2 linked regions of the Rhodopseudomonas palustris genome follow. Each later gene encodes a partner of the first gene's protein in a complex. Links are inferred from orthologs where the notes say so. Each region holds a gene or a part of one and is shown on either strand. Other genes may lie near its edges.

Evidence for each region. The genes of interacting proteins can lie anywhere in the genome.
Region 2: the proteins of pnp (region 1) and FLL57_RS07860 are in contact, whole or in part, in a cryo-EM structure (PDB 9QH0), measured with the Escherichia coli proteins. The link is inferred for Rhodopseudomonas palustris from one-to-one orthologs.

What each region holds. Positions count from the first base shown.
Region 1 is NZ_CP041387.1:4,732,246-4,735,856, reverse strand. What follows is about bases 356-3,341. They hold pnp (polyribonucleotide nucleotidyltransferase), read left to right. Parts: upstream 356-757; coding sequence 758-2,926; downstream 2,927-3,341. Other genes in these bases: FLL57_RS21845 (superoxide dismutase), read left to right, coding at 3,134-3,341; rpsO (30S ribosomal protein S15), read left to right, coding at 356-415. Also shown: tRNA pseudouridine(55) synthase TruB, read left to right, coding at 1-143; more of rpsO, read left to right, coding at 146-355; more of FLL57_RS21845, read left to right, coding at 3,342-3,611. UniProt on the Escherichia coli protein: Involved in mRNA degradation. Catalyzes the phosphorolysis of single-stranded polyribonucleotides processively in the 3'- to 5'-direction. Also involved, along with RNase II, in tRNA processing.
Region 2 is NZ_CP041387.1:1,729,746-1,733,786, reverse strand. Bases 313-4,041 are described here. They hold FLL57_RS07860 (Rne/Rng family ribonuclease), read left to right. Parts: upstream 313-673; coding sequence 674-3,841; downstream 3,842-4,041. UniProt on the Escherichia coli protein: Endoribonuclease that plays a central role in RNA processing and decay. Required for the maturation of 5S and 16S rRNAs and the majority of tRNAs. Also involved in the degradation of most mRNAs.

The DNA.
Region 1 (3,611 bases):
CTCATTGTAGCGGCACAGTCTATGTCACGGTGGCAGGCCGGCTTCTGGCCCTCGCCGAAGTCGGCAATGGCGAGCTCATCCCCAAGCGCGTGTTCAACCTCACCGGGCTGACTGCCAGCCCGAGTCTCAAAGAAAGTCACTGACGATGTCGATTGCCGCAGAACGCAAAGCGGAAGTCATCAAGACCAACGCCACCAAGGCCGGTGATACCGGCTCGCCCGAGGTTCAGGTCGCGATCCTGTCGGAACGCATTGCCAACCTCACCGCGCACTTCAAGACTCACACCAAGGACAACCACTCGCGCCGTGGTCTCCTGAAGCTGGTGTCGACCCGCCGTTCGCTTCTCGACTACGTCAAGAAGAAGGACGAGGCGCGCTACAAGGCGCTGCTCGAGAAGCACGGTATCCGTCGCTGATCGACCGGTCGTCAGGCCGCGGCTGACGGATGCGCGACGACGCGTCCGCCAGCGCCCGGTCCAACTTTTCGTGCCGGCGAGTCTTCGTCCGCCGGTACGCTTTGCCCCAGCCGCACTCCGGCGGTTGGGCACGACACGGGCTCTATGCCCAGCCGCGCGGAATGCGAGACCAAAAAGGTCTGCTTCCGCACCCGGGAGGGTTGAACGCCATTTCCCACCTCGAGACCATGGCAGGATCGCCGGACGCTGCTCGCGCATAAATCGCCAGCGTCTCGCCGTCTTGGCATGGTCTTTTGGTATTTGGCGTCTGCTTTTTCCGGGATCCGATGAAAGAAGGATCCGATGTTCAATATCCATTCCGTGGAAATCGATTGGGGCGGGCGCCCCCTCAAGCTCGAGACCGGCAAGGTCGCGCGTCAGGCCGACGGCGCCGTCGTCGCCACCTACGGCGAGACCGTGGTGCTTGCCACCGTCGTCGCCGCCAAGGCGCCGCGCGAAGGCGTCGACTTCCTGCCGCTGACCGTCGACTATCAGGAGAAGGCCTACGCGGCCGGCCGGATTCCCGGCGGCTATTTCAAGCGCGAGGGCCGTCCGACCGAGAAGGAGACGCTGGTCTCCCGCCTGATCGACCGTCCGATCCGTCCGCTGTTCGCCGACGGCTGGCGCAACGAGACCCAGGTGATCGTGACCGTGCTGTCGCACGACATGGAAAACGATCCGGACGTGCTGGCGATGGTCGCCGCCTCGGCTGCGCTGACGCTGTCCGGAGCGCCGTTCCGGGGCCCGATCGGCGCCGCTCGCGTCGGCTTCATCAACGACGAATACGTGCTCAACCCGGTGCTCGACGAGATGGCCGAAACCCAGCTCGAGCTGGTGGTGGCCGGCACCGCCGACGCGGTGCTGATGGTCGAGTCGGAAGCCAAGGAGCTGTCTGAAGAGATCATGCTCGGCGCGGTGATGTTCGGTCACCGGCACTTCCAGCCGGTGATCGACGCGATCATCGAGCTGGCCGAAAAGGCCGCCAAGGAGCCGCGCGAGCTGATCGAGATCGACAATTCGGCGATCGAGAAGGAAATGCTCGGCCTGATCGAGCAGGAGCTGCGCGCCGCCTACGCGATTCCGGTCAAGCAGGAGCGCTACGCAGCGGTCGGCAAGGTCAAGGAAAAGGCGCTCGCGCACTTCTTCCCCGAAGGCCAGGAGCCGAAATACGACAAGCTGCGCATTGCGGGCGTGTTCAAGGAGCTCGAGGCCAAGATCGTTCGCTGGAACATCCTCGACACCGGCAAGCGCATCGACGGCCGTGACAGCAAGACTGTCCGTAGCATTCTGGCCCAGGCCGGCGTGCTGCCGCGCGCCCATGGTTCGGCGCTGTTCACCCGCGGTGAAACCCAGGCGCTGGTCGTGACCACGCTCGGCACCGGCGAAGACGAGCAGTATGTCGACTCGCTGGCCGGAACGTACAAAGAGACGTTCCTGCTGCACTACAATTTCCCGCCCTACTCGGTCGGCGAGACCGGCCGCCTCGGCGGCACCAAGCGCCGCGAGATCGGCCACGGCAAGCTGGCGTGGCGCGCGATCCATCCTGTGCTGCCGCCGCATCACGAGTTCCCCTACACCATCCGCGTCGTCTCCGAGATCACCGAGTCGAACGGCTCGTCCTCGATGGCGTCGGTGTGCGGCGCCTCGCTGGCGCTGATGGACGCGGGCGTGCCGCTGAAGCGGCCGACCGCGGGCATCGCGATGGGTCTGATCCTGGAAGGCGAGCGGTTCGCGGTGCTGAGCGACATCCTCGGCGACGAGGATCATCTCGGCGACATGGACTTCAAGGTGGCCGGCACCGAGCAGGGCATCACCTCGCTGCAGATGGACATCAAGATCGCCGGCATCACCGAAGAGATCATGAAGGTGGCGCTCGGCCAGGCCAAGGACGGCCGCATCCACATCCTGGGTGAGATGTCCAAGGCGCTCGACCGCGCCCGCGCCGAGCTCGGCGAACACGCGCCGCGGATCGAGACCTTCAAGATCCCGACCGACAAGATCCGTGAAGTGATCGGCACCGGCGGCAAGGTGATCCGCGAGATCGTCGAAAAGACCGGCGCGAAGGTCAACATCGAGGACGACGGCACCGTGAAGGTGGCGTCCAGCGACGGCGAATCGATCAAGGCCGCGATCAAGTGGATCAAGTCGATCGCTTCCGATCCGGAAGTCGGCGAGATCTACGAAGGCACCGTCGTCAAGGTGATGGAGTTCGGCGCCTTCGTGAACTTCTTCGGCGCCAAGGACGGTCTGGTGCACATCAGCCAGCTCGCCGCCGGCCGCGTGCAGAAGACCTCCGACGTCGTCAAGGAAGGCGACAAGGTCAAGGTCAAGCTGCTCGGCTTCGACGACCGCGGCAAGACCCGGCTGTCGATGAAGGTGGTCGATCAGGCCACCGGCGAAGACCTCGAAGCCAAGCAGAAGGCGGAAGCCAAGACCGAAGGCGACGCGCCCGCGCAGGCCGCCGGCGAATAATCGACTGCGGCGCGCTGCGCCGCAGCAGCTCGACCGAGAAGCGCAGGGGCGGCCGCAACGCTGCCCCTGTTTGTTTGTGCGGCCGACATTCTGGTTCGGCGGCCGACTCTGTGCGACTCTGCCGCACGGTAAGGCGTTTGCCGCTGGAACCTCCGCCTGTCCCCGCGCGTAGATTCGGCCGGCGCCGTTGCCGTTACGGAGGATCCCATGTCGTTGCTGTCCCGACGCCGTCTGATGATCGCCGCCACCGGATTGGTTGCAGTTGCAGTGGCCGCCGCCCCGCGGCTGGTGTTCGCCCAGGGTCCGGCCGCCCCCCCGGATGGGCCGTTCAAACTGCCGCCGCTGCCGTATCCGGCCACGGCGCTGCAGCCGCATATCGATGCCCGCACGATGGAGATCCACCACGGCAAGCATCACCAAGCCTACGTCACGGCGATGAACAACTTCGCCAAGGATCATCCCAAGCTGGCCGAAACCCCGGTGCCGGACCTGCTGGCAAGGCTCGGCGACGTGCCGGAGGCGATTCGCGCCGGCGTGCGCAACAATCTCGGCGGCCACGCCAACCACAGCATGTTCTGGCAGATCATGGGCCCGGACGGCGGCAAGCCGGCCGGCGAGGTGCTGGCCGCGATCGACCGCGATCTCGGCGGCATGGAGAAATTCCAGTCCGACTTCAACGCCGCCG
Region 2 (4,041 bases), 3.0 Mb from region 1 along the record:
TGTACCGCAATAAAACTGCACGGTTAATCGGAGCTTAAGTGCCTCGGAATGAAACCTGCGGGGTGTTGCCAGGCCGCGACGCTCACCTTGCAACCGCCACCCAATCCACGTATGTATTTACTGCTGACGGTCTATACTACCGGTTGTGTCGCGTTCAGCCACTCGGTGCAGCGCCAAGTCCCCGATCCCAAACCCGGAGGATTTTGCGTTTTGCCGGCCCCTCCGAGCCAGCGCAGCGCGCGGCAGGTCAAGGAGTGCCGGCCCAGCCCGAAAGGCGTCCGTCCCCGGGCCCTCTCTCGTACCCGGGACGGTTCAACACTTCATGACCGGCCACATCCGGCTCACCGGCCGAATGCCTCACTCCGGCTTAGCGCCTCGGCGCGGAGCCGGCCCATCAGCAAGACGACACGGCGGCCGATCGAGCCGCCACCTGTTCAGACGGGCCGACGCTTAATGCGCCAGACTGCGATGCCGAAACCGACCCACGCAAAGGCCGCGCCGCCGCGAAGCATTTGCTTCGCCTCGCGCGTCGCCTCGGGTCTTCGACCGGCACGGCACACCGCGATGCGTTTCGGCCTTCCCCTCACCCCCGAATCAGGTGGACCGTCGCGTCTGCCGGCCGCGCTGCTTGCGCGAGCCGTTTCGCGCGCGCTCCGCCGACATGAGTTGAAAAATGGCCAACAAGATGCTGATCGACGCCACCCACCCGGAAGAGACCCGGGTGGTCGTGGTCCGTGGCAACCGCGTCGAAGAGTTTGATTTCGAAACCGCCCAGCGCAAACAACTTCGCGGCAATATCTATCTGGCGAAGGTCACCCGGGTCGAACCCTCGCTGCAAGCCGCCTTCATCGAATATGGCGGCAATCGTCACGGCTTCCTTGCATTCAGCGAAATCCATCCCGACTACTATCAAATTCCGGTCGCCGACCGGCAGGCCCTGATCGAGGCAGACGAACGAGCCCATCGCGAAGCCGAAGAGGAAAGCGAACAGCGCTCGAGCCGCCGCCGCTCGCGCCATCGCAGCCATCGCCGCCGCAACAACGGCGAGCGGGTGCAGAGCGAGATCGTCGAAACCAGTGCCGATCAGCTTGATGCCACGGTCGATCAGCCCGATGCCGTCGTGGAGCACCACGAGGCGCAAGAGACCGACGCGTCCGCCAGCGGCGAACCGTTGATGCACGAGCTGCCGGCGGGCGAGATCGCCGAGCAGCACGACGCAGACCACAAGCACACCGATGTCGACGCGGCGCCGTCCGAAGCGCCCGCTCCGTCTCCTGCGGAGGTGAGCGCTGCGGCCGAGCCCGCCGCTGTCGAACAGCCCGCGGCCGGCGAGGTCCCCGCCTTGTTCGTAGCCGCGGAGGCTACCGCGTCGCACGAGGAAGAGACGCACGGCGACGATCACGCCGAGACCCGCGCCGGGTATGCCGAGGACGCGCCTTTCCCGATCGACGGGAACGACGAAGCCGAGGATGGCCACGAGGCGCACGACGATCACGCCGAGCACGAGCCTGAGACCGACATTGATACTGATACCGAGACCGAGGCAGGAGCCGAGGACGACGAAGAAGAGGACGACGAAGAGGACGCCGAGGAGGACGTGGTCGAGTCGGTCGGCGGCGACGACGTGCTCGAGGAAGTGCCGGAACGCGCCTTCCGTCCGCGCCGGCAGTACAAGATCCAGGAAGTCATCAAGCGTCGCCAGGTGATGCTGGTGCAAGTCGTCAAGGAAGAGCGCGGCAACAAGGGCGCGGCGCTCACCACCTACCTGTCGCTCGCCGGCCGTTACGCTGTGCTGATGCCGAACACCGCCCGCGGCGGTGGCATCAGCCGTAAGATCACCTCGGCGCAGGATCGATCCCGGCTCAAGGAAGTGGTTCAGGACCTCGACGTGCCGGAAGGCATGGGCGTGATCCTGCGCACCGCGGGCGCCGCTCGCACCAAGCCCGAGATCAAGCGCGATTTCGAGTACCTGATCCGGATGTGGGAGACGGTGCGCGACGTGACGCTGAAGTCGCAGGCGCCGATGCTGGTCTACGAGGAAGGCTCGCTGATCAAGCGCTCGCTGCGCGACCTCTACAACAAGGAGATCGACGAGGTGCTGGTCGCCGGCGAAGCCGGCTACCGCGAGGCCCGCGATTTCATGCAAATGCTGATGCCGTCGCAGGTTCGCGCGGTGAAGCTGTATCGCGACGGCCAGCCGCTGTTCTCGCGGATGGGCGTCGAGAGCCAGCTCGACGCGATGTTCTCACCGACTGTGCAGCTTCGCTCCGGCGGCTACATCGTGATCAACCAGACCGAGGCGCTGGTCTCGATCGACGTCAATTCGGGCCGCTCGACCCGCGAGCACCATATCGAGGACACCGCGCTCAAGACCAACATGGAGGCTGCCGAAGAAGTCGCGCGGCAGCTCCGGCTGCGCGACCTCGCCGGCCTGATCGTCATCGACTTCATCGACATGGACGAGAAGCGCAACAATCGCGCGGTCGAGCGCAAGCTCAGCGACTGCCTGCGACAGGATCGCGCCCGTATCCAGGTCGGTCGCATCTCGCATTTCGGCCTGCTCGAAATGTCGCGCCAGCGCATCCGCGCCAGCGTGCTGGAAAGCTCGACCGAGCCCTGCCCGCATTGCGGCGGCTCAGGCCATGTCCGTTCGGTATCCTCGGTTGCGCTGCAATTGCTGCGCGGCCTCGAAGAGGTGCTGATGAAGGGCGCGACGCACAATCTGATCGTGCGCACCCGCACCGACGTGGCGCTGTACGTGCTGAACCACAAGCGCGGCCACCTGCGCGATCTCGAGACCGGATTCAGAGTGTCACTGTCGGTGCTGGCCGATCCCACCGTCAGCGGACAGCAGTCGTTCGTGATCGATCGCGGCGAACAGGTCCACACGCTGGAGACCGCCAAGGCGCTGCTCGCGGCGCAGATCGCCGCCTCGCCGGCGCCCATTGACGAGCCTGAGGACGACGACGGCTACGAATTCGAAGCCGAGATCGAGACCGACGAAACCGTCGGCCTTGCCGACGAGCAGGCCAGCGAAGCCGGCGACACCGACAGCGAAAACCGCAAGCGCCGCCGCCGGCGACGACGCCGACGTTCGGGTGAACCGCGCGAGGCCGCCGAGGCCGGTGCAGTGGGCGAAGACGGCGAGCAGCCGTTCGTGGCCGAAGGCGTCGAACAGGTCGGCGAAGCTGACGAAGGCGACGAGGCCGGCGACGACGACAGCGAGACCGAAGTCCGCGCCGACCAGGGCGAGAACGGCGAACGCCGTCCGCGCCGCCGCGGTCGCCGGGGTGGCCGCCGCCGCCGTGGCACTGCGGATGGCACTGAGGCCGAGGCCGGCGTGGTCGGCTCGATCAGCGACGAGCTGAACGCTGCAGACGAAGCCGAATCCGCCGATGCGGTCGCCGACTTCGATGGCGGCAGCCCGTCGGTGCAGCCGAGCTTCGAACCGGCCGCCGAGACCGAACAGCCGCATCACGTCGCGCCGCAGGATACTGCGCCGTCCGAACCGCAGCATACGGCAGCCGCCGCCCCCGATGCCAACGACGCGTCGGCCGAGGACGACAGCGCCGCGAAGAAGGCTGCGCGTCGCCGCTCCACGGTGCGCGAAAAGGTGAGCTTCGGCGCCCCGGCCGCCTCCGAAACGACGGCGGAAGCCACAACCGAAGTGCAGCCCGAGCCGACCGCTGAGGCCGAGCAGCCCGCCGCGGCCGCGCCTGTGGCAGAAGCCCCGGCCGCCGAGGCCGCCCCGCAAGCAGCCGAGCAGCCAGCGCAGGAGTCCTCCTCTGCCGCCCCGCGCCGCGTTGGCTGGTGGTCCCGCCGCTTCGGCGGCGGCAACTAAGGCCGCCATCAAGACAACAGCTTCAAAAATGCCCGCGCACGCCGCGGGCATTTTCATTTCCGGGATCGGTGATGAGATCCGCGCCCGGCTGCGCTGCATCAGCTTGATGAGCCTTGACACTCCGCTCATCATGCCCGGGCTCGTCCTGGCCATGACCAAGTAAGTGACCAACCGGCCATCATCTTAATAGGTAGCGAATT